3 regions of the Kitasatospora sp. NPDC059571 genome follow, and region 3 is predicted to be linked to each of the others. Evidence: riboswitches for the same ligand, from Rfam matches in the RefSeq annotation. Region 3 holds a riboswitch; each other region holds the start of a gene.

What was found. A riboswitch is a leader RNA that binds a small molecule or an ion and turns the genes downstream of it on or off. The one in region 3 is predicted to bind cyclic di-AMP.
Region 1: another riboswitch for cyclic di-AMP. It lies ahead of ACFV0G_RS28740 (transglycosylase family protein); the one in region 3 lies ahead of ACFV0G_RS30075 (transglycosylase family protein).
Region 2: another riboswitch for cyclic di-AMP. It lies ahead of ACFV0G_RS15120 (transglycosylase family protein); the one in region 3 lies ahead of ACFV0G_RS30075 (transglycosylase family protein).

Annotation. Positions count from the first base shown of each region.
Region 1 covers NZ_JBHWBW010000343.1:92-5,843, forward strand. Annotated here, with positions in the region: gene ACFV0G_RS28740 (transglycosylase family protein) at 31-1,098, opposite strand; cyclic di-AMP (ydaO/yuaA leader) riboswitch at 1,100-1,250, opposite strand; gene ACFV0G_RS28745 (DUF2306 domain-containing protein) at 1,990-2,676, shown strand; gene ACFV0G_RS28750 (glutamate synthase subunit beta) at 2,589-4,100, opposite strand; gene ACFV0G_RS28755 (MFS transporter) at 4,353-5,752, shown strand, end outside.
Region 2 covers NZ_JBHWBW010000107.1:10,363-16,114, reverse strand. Annotated here, with positions in the region: gene ACFV0G_RS15130 (septum formation initiator family protein) at 1-94, opposite strand, end outside; gene eno (phosphopyruvate hydratase) at 197-1,483, opposite strand; gene ACFV0G_RS15120 (transglycosylase family protein) at 1,711-2,526, opposite strand; cyclic di-AMP (ydaO/yuaA leader) riboswitch at 2,531-2,732, opposite strand; gene ACFV0G_RS15115 (cytochrome P450) at 2,951-4,201, opposite strand; gene ACFV0G_RS15110 (SDR family NAD(P)-dependent oxidoreductase) at 4,357-4,785, shown strand; gene ACFV0G_RS15105 (MazG family protein) at 4,743-5,735, opposite strand.
Region 3 covers NZ_JBHWBW010000376.1:69-5,820, forward strand. Annotated here, with positions in the region: gene ACFV0G_RS30070 (hypothetical protein) at 1-193, opposite strand, end outside; gene ACFV0G_RS30075 (transglycosylase family protein) at 329-1,489, opposite strand; cyclic di-AMP (ydaO/yuaA leader) riboswitch at 1,495-1,684, opposite strand; gene ACFV0G_RS30080 (hypothetical protein) at 1,952-4,066, shown strand; gene ACFV0G_RS30085 (MFS transporter) at 4,336-5,739, opposite strand.

The DNA.
Region 1 (5,752 bases), on a different contig from region 3:
GGGGGGGCCCGCCGGTCGGGCGCGGGCCGGTCAGTGGATCTCGAGGACCTGTCCGGGGTGGATCATGTCGGGGTCCTCGCCGACGGTGGACTGGTTCTGGTCGTAGAGGTGCTTCCAGCCGCCCAGCTTGTGGGTGTCGGAGATGCCGGACAGCGTGTCGCCCTCGGTGACGGTGTACGTGGTGGGCGCCGGGGTGGCGGCCGGGGCCGGCGTCCCGGTGGTGGCGGGCGCGGCGGGCGTGCCGAGGGTGCCCGGGTCGCCGGCCGGGGTGCCGGCCTGGCCGGTCGGGTCCGCGACTCCGGGGGTGCCGGGGGTGCCGGGGGCGGGCGGGGTGGCCGTGGCGGTGCCCGGGACGCCGGGGGCGGTGGTGGTGCCCGGCGCCGGGGTGGCGGGCGTGGTGGTCGGCGCGGTGGGCGTGCCGGTCGTCGAGGTCGGCGCCTGGCCGTCCTGGGTGGGCGTGCCGGTCGGCGCGGCCGACTGGCCGGTGCCGGTGGCCTGCTCGTACACCTGCTGGCTGGTGGTCCAGTACCAGCCGCCGTCGGCGGCCTGGTACCAGTACAGGCCGGAGGCGTCGCGGCCCTGCATGCCGGGGAAGACCGGGGCCGCGCTGCCGCGCTGGACGGGGGCGGCCGGGTCCGTGGTGGCCGGGGCGGCGGGCGCGGTGGTGGGCGCCGCCGGGGTGGTCGCCGCGGGCGTGGTGGGCTGGGTGGTGGCGCGGCCCTCGCCGGTCAGCCCGGCGGAGGTGGCGCAGGAGCCCCAGTTGGCGGCGCCGCGGTCCGCGAGGATCCGCTCGGCGACCGCGATCTGCTGGTCCCGGGTGGCGTGGTCGGGCTCGGCGGCGTAGGCGTCGCCGCCGTAGGCGACCCAGCTGTGCAGGTCGATCTGGAGCCCGCCGTAGGCACCGTTGCCGGTGTCCTTGGCCCAGTTCCCGGCGCTCGCGCACTGGGCGACCGCGTCCCACGTGGTGGGGGCGACGGCGTGCGCGCCGGTCGCGGTGAGCAGCGGAATGGCGATTCCCGCGCCTGCCACGCCGGCCGCGGCGACGGCCCGCTCGGTCTGGGTGGGGCGGCGGTGGCGGCCGGAGCCGATGAAACCCATCGAGTTCCCTCTCCGCACGCCTGCGAGGTGAGCTGTCGGGTTCGGACCGGGAGGTGGCCCGGCCGCGCGAGGGCGGCTTCACCCCTAGCCGTGGGGACGGCGTGGTACGTGTGGGTCCCCCGTCCCTGCCCAGGGTCTGGTCGGTGACCCGTGTGACGCGGTGGGCAGGGTTCGGCGTGCCGCATCTCGGGCGCCCGTGCTGGCGGGCTGCTACCGGAGATTAGAGGGATCGGTGCCTCAGTAACAAGCTGGCATCCCGACAATCACACAACCATCACGAGTGCACTCGCCGAACGCGCCGGCACGGGGAGCCCGCGCGCCGGTCCGGGGCGCTCCGCGCCCTGCTGTCGCAGGTGGCGGCGGGGGTGGAGCGACGCGTCCCGATTGCCGACCCGATTCACCTGTCGTGTCCGCGTCGTCCTTATCCCGGAAATAGGGCGGAATTCCGGTCGGAATTCCCGAGCGGGAATTCGTCCGGGTTGTGGCGGGGTGGTGGCCGGAATCGGGCCCACGACCTCCGGTGCCGCGGCCGCCAGCGGATGATCATCACACGAACCTCGACGCTCCGGTGACGGTTCGTGGGCCGACCCTGCGGCCGCGCCCGGGCACCGGCCGCGCACACCCCGCCCTTTCCGCAGGTCGCCCCGCGAGCCCTCGCGCGGCCCCGGCGGCCCCCGGCGGTCCGCCGCCGCCCCTCCGTCGCCCCGCCGACCGGCCACCGTCGTCCCTCCCGCCGTCGGCCCGCCCGCGGCGTTCGGCCGCGGGCCTCGTACTTTCGGCCGATCCGGTGCGGGACCGGCGCTCGTACCCTGATCCGGTGCGTGATCCCCGCCGCCCGCTCCGGCACGAGCCCCGCCCGTCCGATCCGCCGGGCTGCTCCTGCTGAGCGCCGTGCCGGTCGCCGCCGGGGCGGCCCGGATCTCCGAACTGGCGGCCGGCGGGCCGGGCGGGCCGCAGGACGCGCGCTTCTTCGCGGCCCCGCTGCCCGTCGTCGTGCACATCGTCGCGGCGAGCGTGTACGGCGTCCTGGGCGCCCTCCGGTTCGCGCCGGGCCTGCGGCGCCGCAGGCCCGGGTGGCACCGGGCCGCCGGCCGGGTCCTGGTGCCCTGCGGGCTGGCGGTCGCGCTCTCCGGTCTGTGGATGACCGTCTCCTATCCCGACGGCCCGGGCGACGGCCGGGTTCTGGCCGGCCTGCGGCTGGTGTTCGGCTCGGCCATGGCGGTCTCGCTCGTCCTCGGGACGACCGCGGTCCTGCGGCGCGACATCGTGCGGCACCGGGCCTGGATGGCCCGCGGCTACGCGATCGGCCTGGGCGCCGGCACGCAGGTGCTGACCCGGCTGCCCAGGATGCTGCTGGTCGGCCGTCCGGGGGTCGCGGTCCGGGCGGTGCTGATGGGGGCGGGCTGGGTGATCAACCTCGCGGTCGTCGAGTGGGCCCTGCGCCGCCGTCCAGCCGGGGGCCCGGCGCGGGCCCGGGGGAGGCGGGCGGGTCAGCCGGCCGGTGCCGGGTCCTCCGGGACGATCGGACGGCTGGCCGGGGTGATCGGGGCGGGCAGGTCGTCCCGGCCGGTGAGGTAACGGTGCACGGCGGCGGCGGCTGCCCGCCCCTCCGCGATCGCCCAGACGATCAGGGACTGGCCGCGGCCGGCGTCGCCCGCGACGAACACCCCGTCCGGGCCGGCCGCGAACCGGTCGTCCCGGGCGAGGTTGCCCTGCGCGTCGATCCGCAGCCCGAACTGCTGCACCAGCCCGGTGTCGGGCTCCGGTCCGAAGAAGCCCAGCGCCAGCAGCACCAGATCGGCGTCCAGCGCGTGCTCGGTGCCGGGCAGCGGGGCCCGGCTGCCCGGCGCGGCGTCGGCGATGCGGACGGCGGAGACCCGGCCGTCCGGGTCGCCGTCGAAGCGCACCGTGGTGGAGGCGTACGCACGGATGTCGCCGTCGGCGCCGTCGCGGGCCGGCCACTGCCGGCCGGCCTCCTCGTGCGAGGTGGTCTCGTGCCGGACCTTCGCGTGGACCGGCCACGGCTGGGCCTCCGGCCGGCCGTCCGGGGGGCGCGGGTTGATGTCCAGCTGCCGTACTCCGGAGGCGAATTGGCGCACCGCGGTGCCCACGCAGTCGGCCGCGGTGTCGCCGCCGCCGATCACCACGACGCGGTGGCCCCGCGCACTGACCGGGGACTCGGCGAGGTCGCCGGCCGCCACCCGGTTGGCCAGCGGCAGGTACTCCATCGCCTGGTGGATGCCGGTGAACTCCCGTCCCGGGACCGGGAGGTCCTTCCACGCCGTGGCGCCGACCGCGAGTACCACCGCGTCGTGCCGGCTCCGCAGCTCGGCGGCCGGGAGGTCCTCGCCGACCGTGACGCCGGTGCGGAACTCCGTCCCCTCGGCGCGGAGTTGGTCGATCCGGCGGTCCAGCCGGTGCTTCTCCAGCCGGAAGTCCGGGATGCCGTAGCGCAGCAGGCCGCCGATCCGGTCGGCCCGCTCGTACACCGTGACGGCGTGGCCCGCGCGGGTCAGCTGCTGGGCGGCGGCCAGCCCCGCGGGGCCGGAGCCGACGACGCCGACGCTCCGGCCGGTCGGCCGGTCGGGCGGGCAGGGCACCTCGTACCCCTGCTCCCAGGCGCGGTCGACGACGGCGAGTTCGACGTTGCGGATGGTGACCGGCTCGGCGATGATCCCGAGCACGCAGGCGCTCTCGCAGGGGGCGGGGCAGAGCCGGCCGGTGAACTCGGGGAAGTTGTCGGTGGCGTGCAGCCGGTCCGCGGCGTCCCGCCAGTCCTGGTCGGCGACCAGCCGGTTCCACTCCGGGACGAGGTTGCCGAGCGGGCAGGCCTGGTGGCAGAACGGGAGGCCGCAGTCCATGCAGCGGGCGGCCTGGCCCCCGATGATCGGCAGCAGCGCCCCCGGCTGGTAGACCTCCTGCCAGTCCCGGACCCGCGCCTCGGCGGCACGCCGGGCGCGGAGCTTCCGCGGCGTGTTCAGGAACGCCTTGGGGTCGGCCATCGTCGGCCTCCAGCGGTGCGGTAGGTCGCTGGACCTTCGGGGGATCGGCGGTGGCGCGTATGCGCACGGTGCCGTGTGGCCACCGTACGCCTGCCCGCTCCGCGGGGGAAGCCGTGGCGACGGCCGGGCCGGGGCCGCGCGGGTCGTGACCCGGCCGTCCGCCCGCGGGTCCGTCCGGACCCTGGCGAGGCGCCGTCGCGCGCAGTAATTTAGTTGATGTCAGCTAAGTATCTTCGAGGGGGAGGGACGGCGATGACTGCACCGGACGGAGGGCCCGCGCCCGCGGCGGCGCCCGGCGGGGCCCGCCGCGGTCTGATCGGGGCGGAGCACCCGCGCTACAAGTGGGTCGCGCTGTCCAACACCACGCTGGGCATGCTGATCGCCACCATCAACTCGTCGATCGTGCTGATCTCGCTGCCCGCGATCTTCAACGGCATCCACCTCGACCCGCTGCAGCCGGGCAACGTCAGCTACCTGCTGTGGATGCTGATGGGCTACATGCTGGTGACTGCGGTGCTGGTGGTCACCCTCGGGCGGATGGGCGACATCTGGGGCCGGGTGCGGATCTACAACGCCGGCTTCCTGATCTTCACGGTCACCTCGGTGGTCCTCTCGCTCGACCCGCTGCAGGGCGGCGGCGGGGCGATCTGGCTGATCGGCTGGCGCGTCGTCCAGGCGATCGGCGGCGCGATGCTGATGGCCAACTCCGCCGCGATCATCACGGACGCCTTCCCGGCCAGCCGGCGCGGCATGGCACTCGGCGTCAACATGGTGGCCGCGATCGCGGGTTCGTTCATCGGCCTGGTGCTGGGCGGGCTGCTCGCCGAGTGGAACTGGAGGTCGATCTTCTGGGTCAACGTGCCCATCGGCATCATCGGCACGGTCTGGGCCTACCGCTCGCTGCGCGAGACCGGCGTGCGCCGCCCCGGCCGGATCGACTGGTGGGGCAACATCACCTTCGCCGCCGGCCTGACCGCGCTGCTCGCGGCGATCACCTACGGCATCCAGCCCTACGGCGGCCGCACCATGGGCTGGACCAACCCCTGGGTCTTGGCCGGCCTGATCGGGGGCACCGCCGTGCTCGGCGTGTTCTGCCTGGTCGAGACGAAGGTGGCCGAACCGATGTTCCCGCTGCGGCTGTTCCGTGACCCGGTCTTCGCCGGCGGCAACCTGGCCACCCTGCTCGGCTCGGTCGCCCGTGGCGGCCTGCAGTTCATGCTCATCGTCTGGCTGCAGGGCATCTGGCTGCCGCTGCACGGCTACGACTACGCCGACACCCCGCTCTGGGCGGGCATCTACCTCGTCCCGCTGACCATCGGCTTCCTCGCCGCCGGGCCGGTCGCCGGACACCTCTCCGACCGGTTCGGCGCGCGGCTGTTCGCCGCGGGCGGCCTGGTGGTGATGGCCGCCTCGTTCGCCGGACTCCTCGCGCTGCCGACCGACTTCGGCTACCCGGCGTTCGCGCTGCTGGTCTTCCTGAACGGGCTCGGCGGCGGCCTGTTCGCCGCGCCGAACACCGCGCTGGTGATGTCCAGCGTCCCGGCCGCCGACCGCGGCGCGGCCTCCGGCATGCGCGCCACGTTCCAGAACGCCGGCATGGTGCTCTCCATCGGCGTCTTCTTCTCGCTGATGGTCGCCGGCCTGGCCGGCTC
Region 2 (5,752 bases), on a different contig from region 3:
CGAGTATCGCCACCAGCGAGCACAGGACGAGCACGAGCACGGTCGCGCGGCTGGTGAAGCGCGGACGCCCCGCCAGTCCCGGGATCTTCCACATCGCTCGTACCCCTCCTGCTCACGCCGGTGCCCCGGCCCCACCCTACGGGGTGGACACCGGGGCACCGGTCCAGCGGCCGTGTGTCAGCCGCGGGGTGTCAGCTCAGCCCTCGAACTTGAAGCGCGGGAACGCGCCGCGGCCCGCGTACTCGGCGGCGTCGTCGAGGATCTCCTCGATGCGCAGCAGCTGGTTGTACTTGGCGACGCGCTCGGAGCGGGCCGGGGCGCCGGTCTTGATCTGGCCGCAGTTGGTGGCGACGGCGAGGTCGGCGATGGTGACGTCCTCGGTCTCGCCGGAGCGGTGCGACATCATGCAGCGGTAGCCGTTGCGCTGGGCCAGCTCGACGGCGTCCAGGGTCTCGGTGAGCGAGCCGATCTGGTTCACCTTCACCAGCAGCGCGTTGGCGGTGCCGGTCTCGATGCCGCGGCGCAGGCGCTCCGGGTTGGTGACGAACAGGTCGTCACCGACCAGCTGGACCTTGTCGCCCAGCTTCTCGGTCATGGCCTTCCAGCCGTCCCAGTCCGACTCGTCCAGCGGGTCCTCGATGGAGACCAGCGGGTACGCGGCGACCAGCTCGGCGTAGTAGTCGATGAGCTCGGCGGAGGAGATCGCCTTGCCCTCGAAGGTGTAGGCGCCGTCGTTGTGGAACTCGGAGGAGGCGACGTCCAGGGCGAGCGCGACGTCCTTGCCCGGGGTGTAGCCGGCCTTCTTGATGGCCTCGACGATGAGGTCGAGCGCCTCGCGGTTGGAGTCCAGGTTCGGCGCGAAGCCGCCCTCGTCGCCGAGGCCGGTGGACAGGCCGCGCTCCTTCAGCACGCCCTTGAGCGTGTGGTAGACCTCGACGCCCCAGCGGACGGCCTCGGAGAAGGACTCCGCGCCGATCGGGGCGATCATGAACTCCTGGATGTCGACGTTGGAGTCCGCGTGCGAGCCGCCGTTGAGGATGTTCATCATCGGCACCGGCAGGACGTGCGCGTTCGGGCCGCCCAGGTAGCGGAAGAGCGGCAGGTCGCTGGCCTCGGAGGCGGCGTGCGCCACGGCGAGGGAGACGCCGAGGATCGCGTTGGCGCCGAGCGAGGACTTGTCCGGGGTGGCGTCCAGGTCGAGCATGGCCTGGTCGATCAGGCGCTGCTCGGTGGCGTCGTAGCCGACCAGCTCGGGGCCGATCTGCTCGATGACGGCGAGGACGGCCTTCTCCACGCCCTTGCCGAAGTAGCGGTTCTTGTCGCCGTCGCGGAGCTCCAGGGCCTCGAAGGCGCCGGTGGAGGCACCGGACGGGACAGCGGCACGACCGGTGCTGCCGTCGTCGAGGCCGACCTCGACCTCGACCGTGGGGTTGCCGCGGGAGTCGAGGATTTCGCGGGCTACGACGACATCAATGGACGGCACGAGGCATCTCCTAGCGGAAGCGGATGAGGGTCGTTACGACCAGAGCCTAGCCGCACGGGCCCGCCGGGCCATGCCGGGCATGGCCCTGTCTCACCGTGTGGCCCGACTACTCGCCGGTAGTTCACCTGGAGGACGGCAGCCGGGCCCGGCCGGGCCTCCCCGCCCCCGCGGGCGGCGGGGCGGGGAGGCGGTGGGCCGGGGCCGGTCCGGGCGGGCCCGGTGGGGCGTCAGCCGAGCCGCAGCTGCTGGCCGGGCAGGATCAGGTCGGGGTCGGCGCCCACCACCGCGCGGTTGGCCGCGTAGAGCTGCTCCCAGCCGCCCGGCAGCTGCCGGTCGGCGGCGATGCCCGACAGGGTGTCACCGGGCCGCACGGTGTAGTCCTCGCGGCCGACCTCGGGCAGCGGTACGGCCTGGAGGGTGCGTTCACCGCCGTCGGCGGTGTCGGCCGTGTCGGTGGCGTCCTCCGGCGCCGGGCGGTCCGCGGTACCGGCGTACCGCTGGTAGATCTCCCGGTGCGCGGTCCAGTACCAGCCGCCGTTCTTCGGGTACCAGTACACGGCCGCCTCGGCGTCCCAGCCGGCCTGGCCCGGGAACTGCGGGGCGCCGGCGGAGCGGGGGCCGCCGGTACTGCCGCCCTCGGCGGTGTCGGCCTTGGCGGGCGCGCCGCCGCGGGTCAGGCCGGCGCGTTTGGAGCAGACCGGCCACGCGCCGGGCCCCTGGGACGCGAGGACCTTCTCGGCGACGGCGATCTGCTGGCCCTTGGTGGCCAGGTGGGCGTAGGCCGCGTACCTGGTACCGCCGAAGCCGCGCCAGGTGCCGGCGGTGAACTGCAGTCCTCCGTAGAAGCCGTTGCCGGTGTTGATGCTCCAGTTCCCGCCGCTCTCGCACTGGGCGACCTTCTCCCAGGTGGACACCGGTGCGGCGGTCGCACCGGCGGCGGTGAGCAGCGGCAGGGCGAGGCCGGCGCCGGTGACGCCCGCGACGGCGACCGCCTTCTGGGCGGAGGTGCGGCGGCGGTGGCGGCCAGGTCCGGTGAAGAGCATGGGTTGTCCCTCTCCGAACGCCTGCGAGGTGAGCTGTCGGGTTCGGACCGGGAGGCGTGGCCCGGCCGCGGGGAGCAGGAGGGGACCTGCTGACGCGGCTTCACCCCTAGCCGTGGGGACGGCGACGAACGTGGTTCCCCCGCCCCTGTCCTGGGTCTTGTCCGGTGTGTCGGTGCGCGGTGGACAGGATTCGGCGTTCCGCGACCGAGGCCCGCCGGTGCAGGCCGATCCGGAGAGTAGGCAGATCGAACGACCAATCACAAGCTCATATCGCCGATATCACGCAAGAATTACGACGCCGCGATTATCGCCCACGAACGAAACCGATTTGTCCGGTTTGACGGGCATTCGGGGACCCGGCGACACGCACCGCACCGACACGCCGTCAGCTGGTCCGGCCGGGTGCCCCGCCCCGGTCGCCGGGTCACCTCCCGGACGGCGTGAAGGAGACCGGGAGCTCGCGCAGCCCGCGCATGATCAGGCCGCCCCGCCAGCGCAGCTCGGCCGGGTCGGCGGCGAGCTCCAGGTCGGGCAGCCGGGTCAGCAGGGTGGCCAGCGCCGCCCGGCCCTCGAGCCGGGCCAGCGGGGCGCCGATGCAGTAGTGGATGCCGTGGCCGAACCCGAGGTGCGGGTTGTCGGTGCGGGCCAGGTCCAGGGTGTTCTCGTCGGAGAAGCGCGCCGGGTCGCGGTCGGCCGCGGCCAGCACCACCAGCACCGGGTCGCCGACCGGGATGTCCGTGCCGCCGATGGTCAGCGGCCGGGTGGCGAACCGCCAGGTGGCCAGCTCCACCGGACCGTCGTAGCGCAGCAGCTCCTCGATCCCGGTCTCCAGCAGCCCGCTCTCCCCGAGCGCCACCGACTCCTGCAGCAGTGCCCGCTGCCCGGGGTTGCGCAGCAGCGCGTACAGACCGTTGCCGATCAGGTTGACCGTGGTCTCGAAGCCGGCGAAGAGCAGGATGAAGGCCATCGCCGCGGCCTCGTTCTCGGTCAGGTGCTCGCCGTGGTCGCTGGCCCGGATCAGCCCGGAGATCAGGTCGTCGCCGAGGTCGGCGCGCTTGCGGTGGATCAGCTCGGCCAGGTAGCCGCGGATCTTCTTCACGGCCCGGCCGACGCCGCCGCGCCGGCCGGCGTGGTGTCGGATCATCATGCCGGCCCAGTCGCGGAAGTCGTCCTGGTCCTCGGCCGGCACGCCGAGCAGGTCGCAGATCGCGTAGATCGGCAGCGGGAAGGCGAACTCGTGGATCAGGTCGGCGGTGCCCCGCTCGGCGAAGGAGTCGATCAGCCGGTCGGTGAGCTGCTGCACCCGCGGCGCGAACTCCGCCACCCGGCGCGGGGTGAACGCCTTTGACACCAGCCGCCGCAGCCGGGTGTGGTCCGGCGGGTCGATGTTCAGCAGGTGGGTCATCAGGTCGGCCTGGCGCTCCCCCGGGATGCCGACCCGCCCGGTGCGGTGCGCCTGCTCGCTGTGGTGCACCGGGTTCTTGGAGAGCCGGGCGTCGGCGAGCGCCTGCCGGGCGTCCGCGTACCGGGTGACCAGCCACGCCTCCACCCCGCTCGGCAGGGTAGTGCGGTGCACCGGCGCGTGCTCGCGCAGCCATGCGTACGCGGGGTAGGGGTCGGCCGCGAACTCCCACGTGAAGAGCTCGGGCCGGTGGGTCTGGGGGGTGTCCGGCATGTTCCAGACCGTATCTTGACCCGGTCGGGCGTGAGTCTGGTCACCTGGGGGGTAATCCCTGTTGCGGAGGGTCGCGGGGTGCCTACCATCCTCCGATAACCGTGGTGACGGCCGTGCGGTGCCGTTCGCGGGGGACGCTCAAGGAGGAGCAGGCCATGCGAGTAGCCGGGGCAGTGGTGGTCATCGCGGTACTCAGCGGGGGCGACGGCGGCGACCTGGCCCGGCGTTTCGCCGCCGCGGGTGCCAGGGGGATGCTCGTCGCCGACCTCCGCCCCGGCGTCGCCGAGGACCTCGCGACCGAGCTCGACCGGCCGGGCTGCCCGGTGGTCGGCGTCAGCGGCGACGTCCACCAGCCCAGCGACATCGCCGCCCTGGTGGCCACCGCCGCCAAGCACCTCGGCCCGATCGACCTGTTCGCGGTCGCCGGCCCGCACGGCGAGCGGATCGTCCCGCTGGCCGAGCTGCCCGGCCACCTCGACCCGCTGGCCGAGCTGCTCGCCCTGGTCGGCGAGGCGATCGGCGAGGTCGTCCCGCCGCAGCGTCAGCCGCTCAGCCCCTCCGCGGCCCGCACCGCCGCACGGTAGCGGCGGGCCGCCGCGCGCAGCGCCGCGTCCACGTCGATCCCCGCGTCGTGGCCGCGCTGCGCCACCGCGAGCAGCAGCTCCCCGGCGCTGTCCGCGGTCAGCTCGCCGGGCAGCTCGTACGGGGCGTCCGGCACGGCGGTGAAGCCGGCCCGGCGGACCCGGGAGACCAGCTTCGCGGCGTACGCCAGCGCCGGCAGCCCGGCGGGCACGCCGTCGAGCACCGAATCGCGCTGCTTCTCGGCGGCCTTGAGCTCCTCCCAGTTGGCCTCCACCTGGGCCGACCCCTCCGCCCGGACGTCGCCGAAGACGTGCGGGTGGCGGTACATCAGCTTCTCCACGATGTCGCCGGCCACGTCGTCGACGGAGAACGGGTCGTCCGGGTGCTCCTCGGCGATCCGGGAGTGGAAGAAGACCTGGAGGAGCACGTCGCCGAGCTCCTCCCGGAGGGTCGCGCGGTCACCCTCCTCGATCGCCTCGACCAGCTCGAAGGCCTCCTCCACCAGGTACTTCACCAGCGTCTCGTGGGTCTGCTCGGCGTCCCAGGGGCAGCCGCCGGGCGAGCGCAGCCGGTCCATCACCGAGGCGAGGTCCAGCAGCCGCGCCCCCGGCAGGTCGTAGGAGCCGGGCAGCAGTTCGATCTCCGGTACGGCGCCGGCCTCCTCCACGGCGAGGCGGGCCAGCGCGTCGGTGAGGCCCGGGTCGCCGTCCGGGCTGCCGAGGAACACCACGGGCGAGGCCTCGACCAGCAGCCGGGCGAGCGCCGGCGCGGAGGCCCGCTCGACGATCTCCGCCTCGACGCCGGCCTGGCGCAGCGCGGGCAGCTGCGGGTGGGACGGGTCGGCGGCCAGCACCCGGCCGGCCGAGCGCAGGGCCTCCCAGGCCGGCCAGGACAGCAGCCCGGGGGCGATCCGGTGGGTGGTGGTGAGCAGGATCAGCTTCGGAGTCTCCACACCCCGAACCTACCCTC
Region 3 (5,752 bases):
CCTGGGCGCGGTGCGGCGGCTCCCCGGTGCGGTGGGCGTCGGCGGCCTCGCCGGCCCTTGCCTCGGTGCGCCGGCCGCGGGCCAGGTAGTCCAGGACGACGAGCTCGATCGCGTCCTGCGGGCTGCGCGTGCCGGACAGCAGCATCACCTCGATCGCCTGGTCGGCGTCCAGGGTGACGGTGACCTTCGCCATGGTGGCTCCCTCTCCTCGGGTCCGTCAGGAGGATAGGGCGTCCGCCGCCGTCCGCGCGAGGGCAGGCCGAAGCCCCCGGGGCCGAGCGGCCAGCCCCGGGGGCTTCGGTGGAGAGGGGTTCGACCTCGGTACGGGTCAGATCCGGCCGGCGAAGTCCGGGGCCCAGTTCGCGATGGTCTGGGTGCGGACACCGGCGCTCGGGTTGGCCGCCTCGACGTACTTGCCGTCGCCCACGTACATGCCGACGTGGTAGACGCCCGAGTTGGAACCGTTGTTGGACCAGAACAGCAGGTCGCCCGGCTGCAGGTTGTCCAGCGAGACGCGGGTGGAGAAGTCGGCCTGGTCGGCGGCGACGCGCGGGATCGCGATGCCGGCCGCCTTGTAGGCCGCCTGGGTCAGGCCGGAGCAGTCCCAGCCGCCGTTGCCCGTGCCACCGTAGATGTACGCCTGGCCGACCTTCGACAGGGCGAAGTTGACCGCGGCGGCCTTGGAGCCGGTGACGGCCTTGGCGGCGGTCGTGGTGGTGGTGGCCGCGGCCGGGGCGGCCGTGGTGGCCGGCTTGGCGGCGGTCTGCGCGGCGCCGCTCTGCGCGGTGGCGGAGCCGCCCAGCGACAGCTTCTGGCCCGGGTAGATCGAGTCCGGGCCCTCGGTCAGGACGGACTTGTTCAGGTCGTAGAGCTTCTGCCAGCCGCCCTGCACGTGGTTGGCGGTGGCGATGCTGGACAGCCAGTCGCCGGCCTTCACAGTGTAGGTGCCGCTGTGGCCCCAGGAGCGGTGCTGCTTCCAGGACTTGCCGCTCTGGGCGGGCTTGGCGTCCTGCGAGGCGGTGGAGCCGGTGCTCGGGGCGGCGGGCTTGGCGGCCGGGGTGCTGGCGGCCGGAGCGGCCGGGGCCGGGGCGGCGGCGGTGCCGCCGGGGTTGATCGCCGGGGCGGGGCCGCCCTTGGTCAGACCGGCCTGGATGGAGCAGACGGGCCAGGCGCCGGGGCCCTGGTCGGCGAGCACCTTCTCGGCGATGGCGATCTGCTGGTCCTTGGTGGCCTGGTTCGCCTGCGGGGCGTAGGTGTGGCCGCCGTAGGCCGCCCAGGTGCTGGAGGTGAACTGCAGGCCGCCGTAGAAACCGTTGCCGGTGTTGATCGACCAGTTGCCCGAGGACTCGCACTGGGCGACCTTGTCCCAGGTGGCGACCGAGGCGGCGTTCGCGGTGCCGGCGGTCAGGCACGGGATCGAGAGGCCGATGCCGACGACGCCGGTGGTGGCGAGCAGGCGGCGGGTGCGCTTGGAGTTGATGGACAGCATGAAACAGCGTTCCTCTCCCACGCCTGCGAGGTGAGCTGTCGGATTCGGGCTGGAGTTGCCCGGCCGCAGCTACGGGCACGTCGGAATCCGACGTGTCCGCGCATGCGGCTTCACCCCAAGCCGAGGACCGGTGCTGGACCGGTCCCGGGCGACTTACCTGGTTCCCCCGCCCCTGCCGAAGTGCGTTTCGCTTTGCCAGCCGGCCCGCCGGCAGGACTCGGCGTTCGGGGCGACTGGGTCCGTGTGACCACGAACGTGGGAGGACATTAGACAGACTTAAGTTCAAACCGCAAACATGTGTGACGCCGATCACGCGTGATCTTGAATGAATTCATGATCGATTTTTCCCGGCGATTGTGATCGCGTCCGGCCGCTTCCGCACAATCCCCTTGAATGCAAAGCCGCTTGTTTATGCTTCAGGCGGCGGGGCCGGCCGCGGCCCCGGGGGAGGGCTTGCCGATCATGAAGCACCGTGCCGTGCCGCCGGCCGGCGTGCCGGGGCCGCAGGTCCCGCGCCGGGGGGGGGGGTGGCGGCGGCTGCTCGGCTGGCTCGCCGTGCCGGTCGTCCTGGCGGCGGTCGGCGGCGAGGAGCTGATCCGCCGCACGCTGGTCTCCGGCGAGGCCGCCGTGCCGCCGCTCCCGCACCCCGCCGGCGGGCCCTCCACGGCCGCGGAGAGCCGCCCCGGGGGCCTTCCGGAGGCCGGGAGCCCCTCGCCCTCCCCGCTCGACCTGACGGGCCGCCGCTGGTCCGACGCGGGCGGCTGGGGCGGCGCGGTGCCTGGCGCCCGAACCGCCGTCAGGATCTCCGACCGGGTGCTGCTCGACACCGACGCCGCCGTGGCCTCGCTGCTGATCGAGCCCGGGGGCTCCCTGGTCTTCGCCCCCGAGCGCAGCCTGACCCTGGCCTCGGCCGGGAACGTCGAGGTCCGCGGCACCCTCGCGCTCGCCCCGGCGGGCAGTGCGGTGCACACCCTGCACTTTCCCTCCGTGGACGAACGGAGCTTCGTGGGCGGCGGCATGACGGTGGCCGGTACGGACACCGGGCTCTGGGTGACCGGCGCCGGCTACCTCCGGCTCGACGGCGCCGCCAAGACCGCCTGGGTGCGGGCGGCGACCGCACTGCGGGCCGGCGACACGGCGATCACCCTGGCCGCCGTCCCCGCCGGCTGGCAGGCGGGCGACGAGCTCGCGGTGACGCCCACCGGACCCCCCGAGGGCGACGACTTCTCCACCCGATACGATCTGTGCACGATCGGACGGGTCGACGGCCGGACGGTCACGCTGACCGCCCCGCTCGCGAACGCCCACCCGAGGGTCGCCGTCGGCGCCGGCCTCGCGCTCGGCGCCGAGGTGCTGAACCTCACCCGCAGCGTCCGGGTCGAGGGCACCGCCCAGGGCCGTGCCCACGTGCACGTCACCAGCTCCCGCCGGGCCGACGTCCGGCACGCGGCACTGCGCTGGCTCGGGCCGCGCACGCCCGGCAAGGACACCTTCGCGGGGGCCCGGGTCACCGAGCCCGTGCTCGGCCGCTACGGCCTGCACTTCCACATGCTCGGCGACGCCTCCCGCGGCACCGTCGTGGAGGGCGTCGTGGTCCGCGACACCGGCAGCCACGCCTTCGTGCCGCACGCCAGCCACGGCATCACCTTCCGCAGCTGCATCAGCCACCAGACCTGGGAGGACGCCTACTGGTGGGACGGGCCGGTGGACACCCGCACCCCGCAGACGCCGTCCGACGACATCACCTACGACTCCTGCGTGGCCTCCCGCACGGTCTACGAGCCCGCCGAGCGCGGCTACCGGCTGACCGGCTTCGCGCTCGGCGCCGGCACCGGGGGCACCGCCCGCGACTGCGTGGCCGTCGGCGTGCAGGGCGCCACCGGGGCCTCCGGCTACGAGTGGCCGGAGACCAGCGAGGGCGTGTGGACCTTCGAGCGCTGCCTCGCCCACAACAACGCCCGGAACGGCATCTTCGTCTGGCTCAACGCCCAGCACCACCACACCGTCGGACCCTTCGTCGCCTACCACAACGGCGGCTGGGGCATCGAACACGGCGCCTACCTCAACGACTTCGACTACGGCCCCGGCGTGCTCTACGGCAACGCCGCGGGGGGCCTGGCGGTGCACGCGCTGGGCCGCGACCGCGGCACCGTCTTCGACGGCCTGCTGATCGACGCGGCCGGGCGGTCCGACTACGCCGTCGTCACCGCCAAACACCAGCTGGCCGGCGAGAGCGTGACGATCAGCCGGTGCCGGCTGACGGGCTATCGGAAGGCCGGTGTGGCCTTCCGCGCCACCCCGGACGGCAAACCGGACGACATCGCCGTGCTGGACTGCTCGTTCGACGGCAACGAGGTCTGGCTCGACCCGGACTCCGCGGACGGGGCGAGGATCGTGCTGCGCCGGGCGGGCGACCGGCAGGCCGTCCGGCTGGCCAAGGACGGCCCCGGCGAGGCCAGGCCGCAGTGGAACGCCACCGCCTCGCCGGAGGCCGTGGACACCCCGCCGCGCGCCGTGGCGGCACCCTCGGTGGCCCTGCGGGACGCGGCGGCCGCCACGACCCGGCTCAAGGTCTGAGCGGGCTTCGGGCGTCGGGCTCCGGGCGTCGGGAGCCGGGCGGCGGGCTTCGGGCGTCGGGCTCCGGGCGTCGGGCTTCGGGCAGCAGGCGGAGGCCGGTATCGCTGCCCGGCGACGGCGACGGCGACGGCGACGGCGCTGGCGACGGCACTGGCGACGGCAGTGACGGCGACGGGTGCGGGTGGACGGCCCGGTGCGGGAGGACGACGAGGGGGGGCGCGCCTGGGGGGGGGGCGCGCGCCCCCCCGCGGTGCGGCGAGCGGCGCCGGTCAGCAGGCGGTGGCCAGCTCGCGCCTGGGCAGCGTGCGGGGCACCACCGCGACCACCCGGCTGCCGGCGGCCGGGTGCAGGTCGACCCGGACCTTCAGGCCGGCGGCGCGGGCCAGCACGGCGGCGACCACGGCGGCGGCCGCCGCCGAGACCAGGCCGCAGGCCAGCAGGCCCAGTCGCGGGCCGTACTGGTCGGTGACCCAGCCGACCAGCGGGGCGCCGATCGGGGTGCCGCCGGTGAAGACGAGGACCAGCAGGCCCATCACGCGGCCGCGCATCTCGGGCTCGGTGGCCAGCTGGAGCGCCGAGTTGACGGAGGTGTTGAAGGTCAGGCCGAAGACGCCGATCAGAGTCAGCAGGACGGCGAAGGTCCAGTAGCCGGGTGCGAACGCGGCCAGCACCTCCAGGGCGCCGAAGGCCAGTGCCGCACCGACCAGCCGCCGCAGCCGCGGCGCGCCGCGCCGGGCCGCCAGCAGCGCGCCGGTCAGCGAGCCGACCGCCATCGCGGTGTTCAGCAGCCCGTACTCGCCGGCGCCCACGTGGAAGGTGTGGGACGCGAAGCCGGCGAGCAGGGTCGGGAAGTTGAACCCGAAGGTCCCGATGAACCCGGCCAGCACCATGGGCCAGAGCAGCTCCGGCCGCTCGCGGACGTAGCGCAGGCCCTCGCGGAGCTGGCCGCGCTGCCGGGCGATCGGCGCGGTCGGGCGCAGTTCGCTCTCGCGCATCGCCAGCAGGCCACCGATGACCGCGGCGAAGGACAGCGCGTTCACCGCGAACGCCCAGCCGCTGCCGACCGCGGCGATCAGCAGGCCGGCCACGGCCGGGCCGACCAGCCGGGCGGTCTGGAAGTTGGCGGCGTTCAGGCTGACCGCGTTGGCGAGGTCCTTGGGCGGGACCATCTCGCTGACGAAGACCTGCCGGGCCGGGTTGTCGACCACGGTCACCAGGCCCAGCAGCAGTGCGAACAGGTAGACGTGACCCGCCGTCACGACGCCGGTGACGGTGAGCACCGCGAGGCCCGCGGCGAGCAGGCCCATCGCGCCCTGGGTGGCGATCAGCAGCCGGCGCTTGGGCATCCGGTCGGCGAGCACGCCGCCGAACAGGCCCAGCAGCAGCATCGGCAGGAACTGCATCGCGGTGGTCACGCCGACCGCGAACGGGCTGCCGGTGAGGCTGAGCACCAGCCAGTCCTGGGCGATGCGCTGCATCCAGGTGCCGGTGTTGGAGACCACCTGGCCGACGAAGTAGTAGCGGTAGTTACGGATCCGCAGGGAGGAGAACATCCCCCCGGGCCGGGTGAATCTCGCCCCGGTGGGGCTCCCCGGTGCGGGGGCGGACGCGGCGGTGGGAGCCGCCGCGGGGCGTTCGCAGGGGTCGTCGTCGCCGGTGCCGGGCAGGCCCACGGGGGCGGGTGCC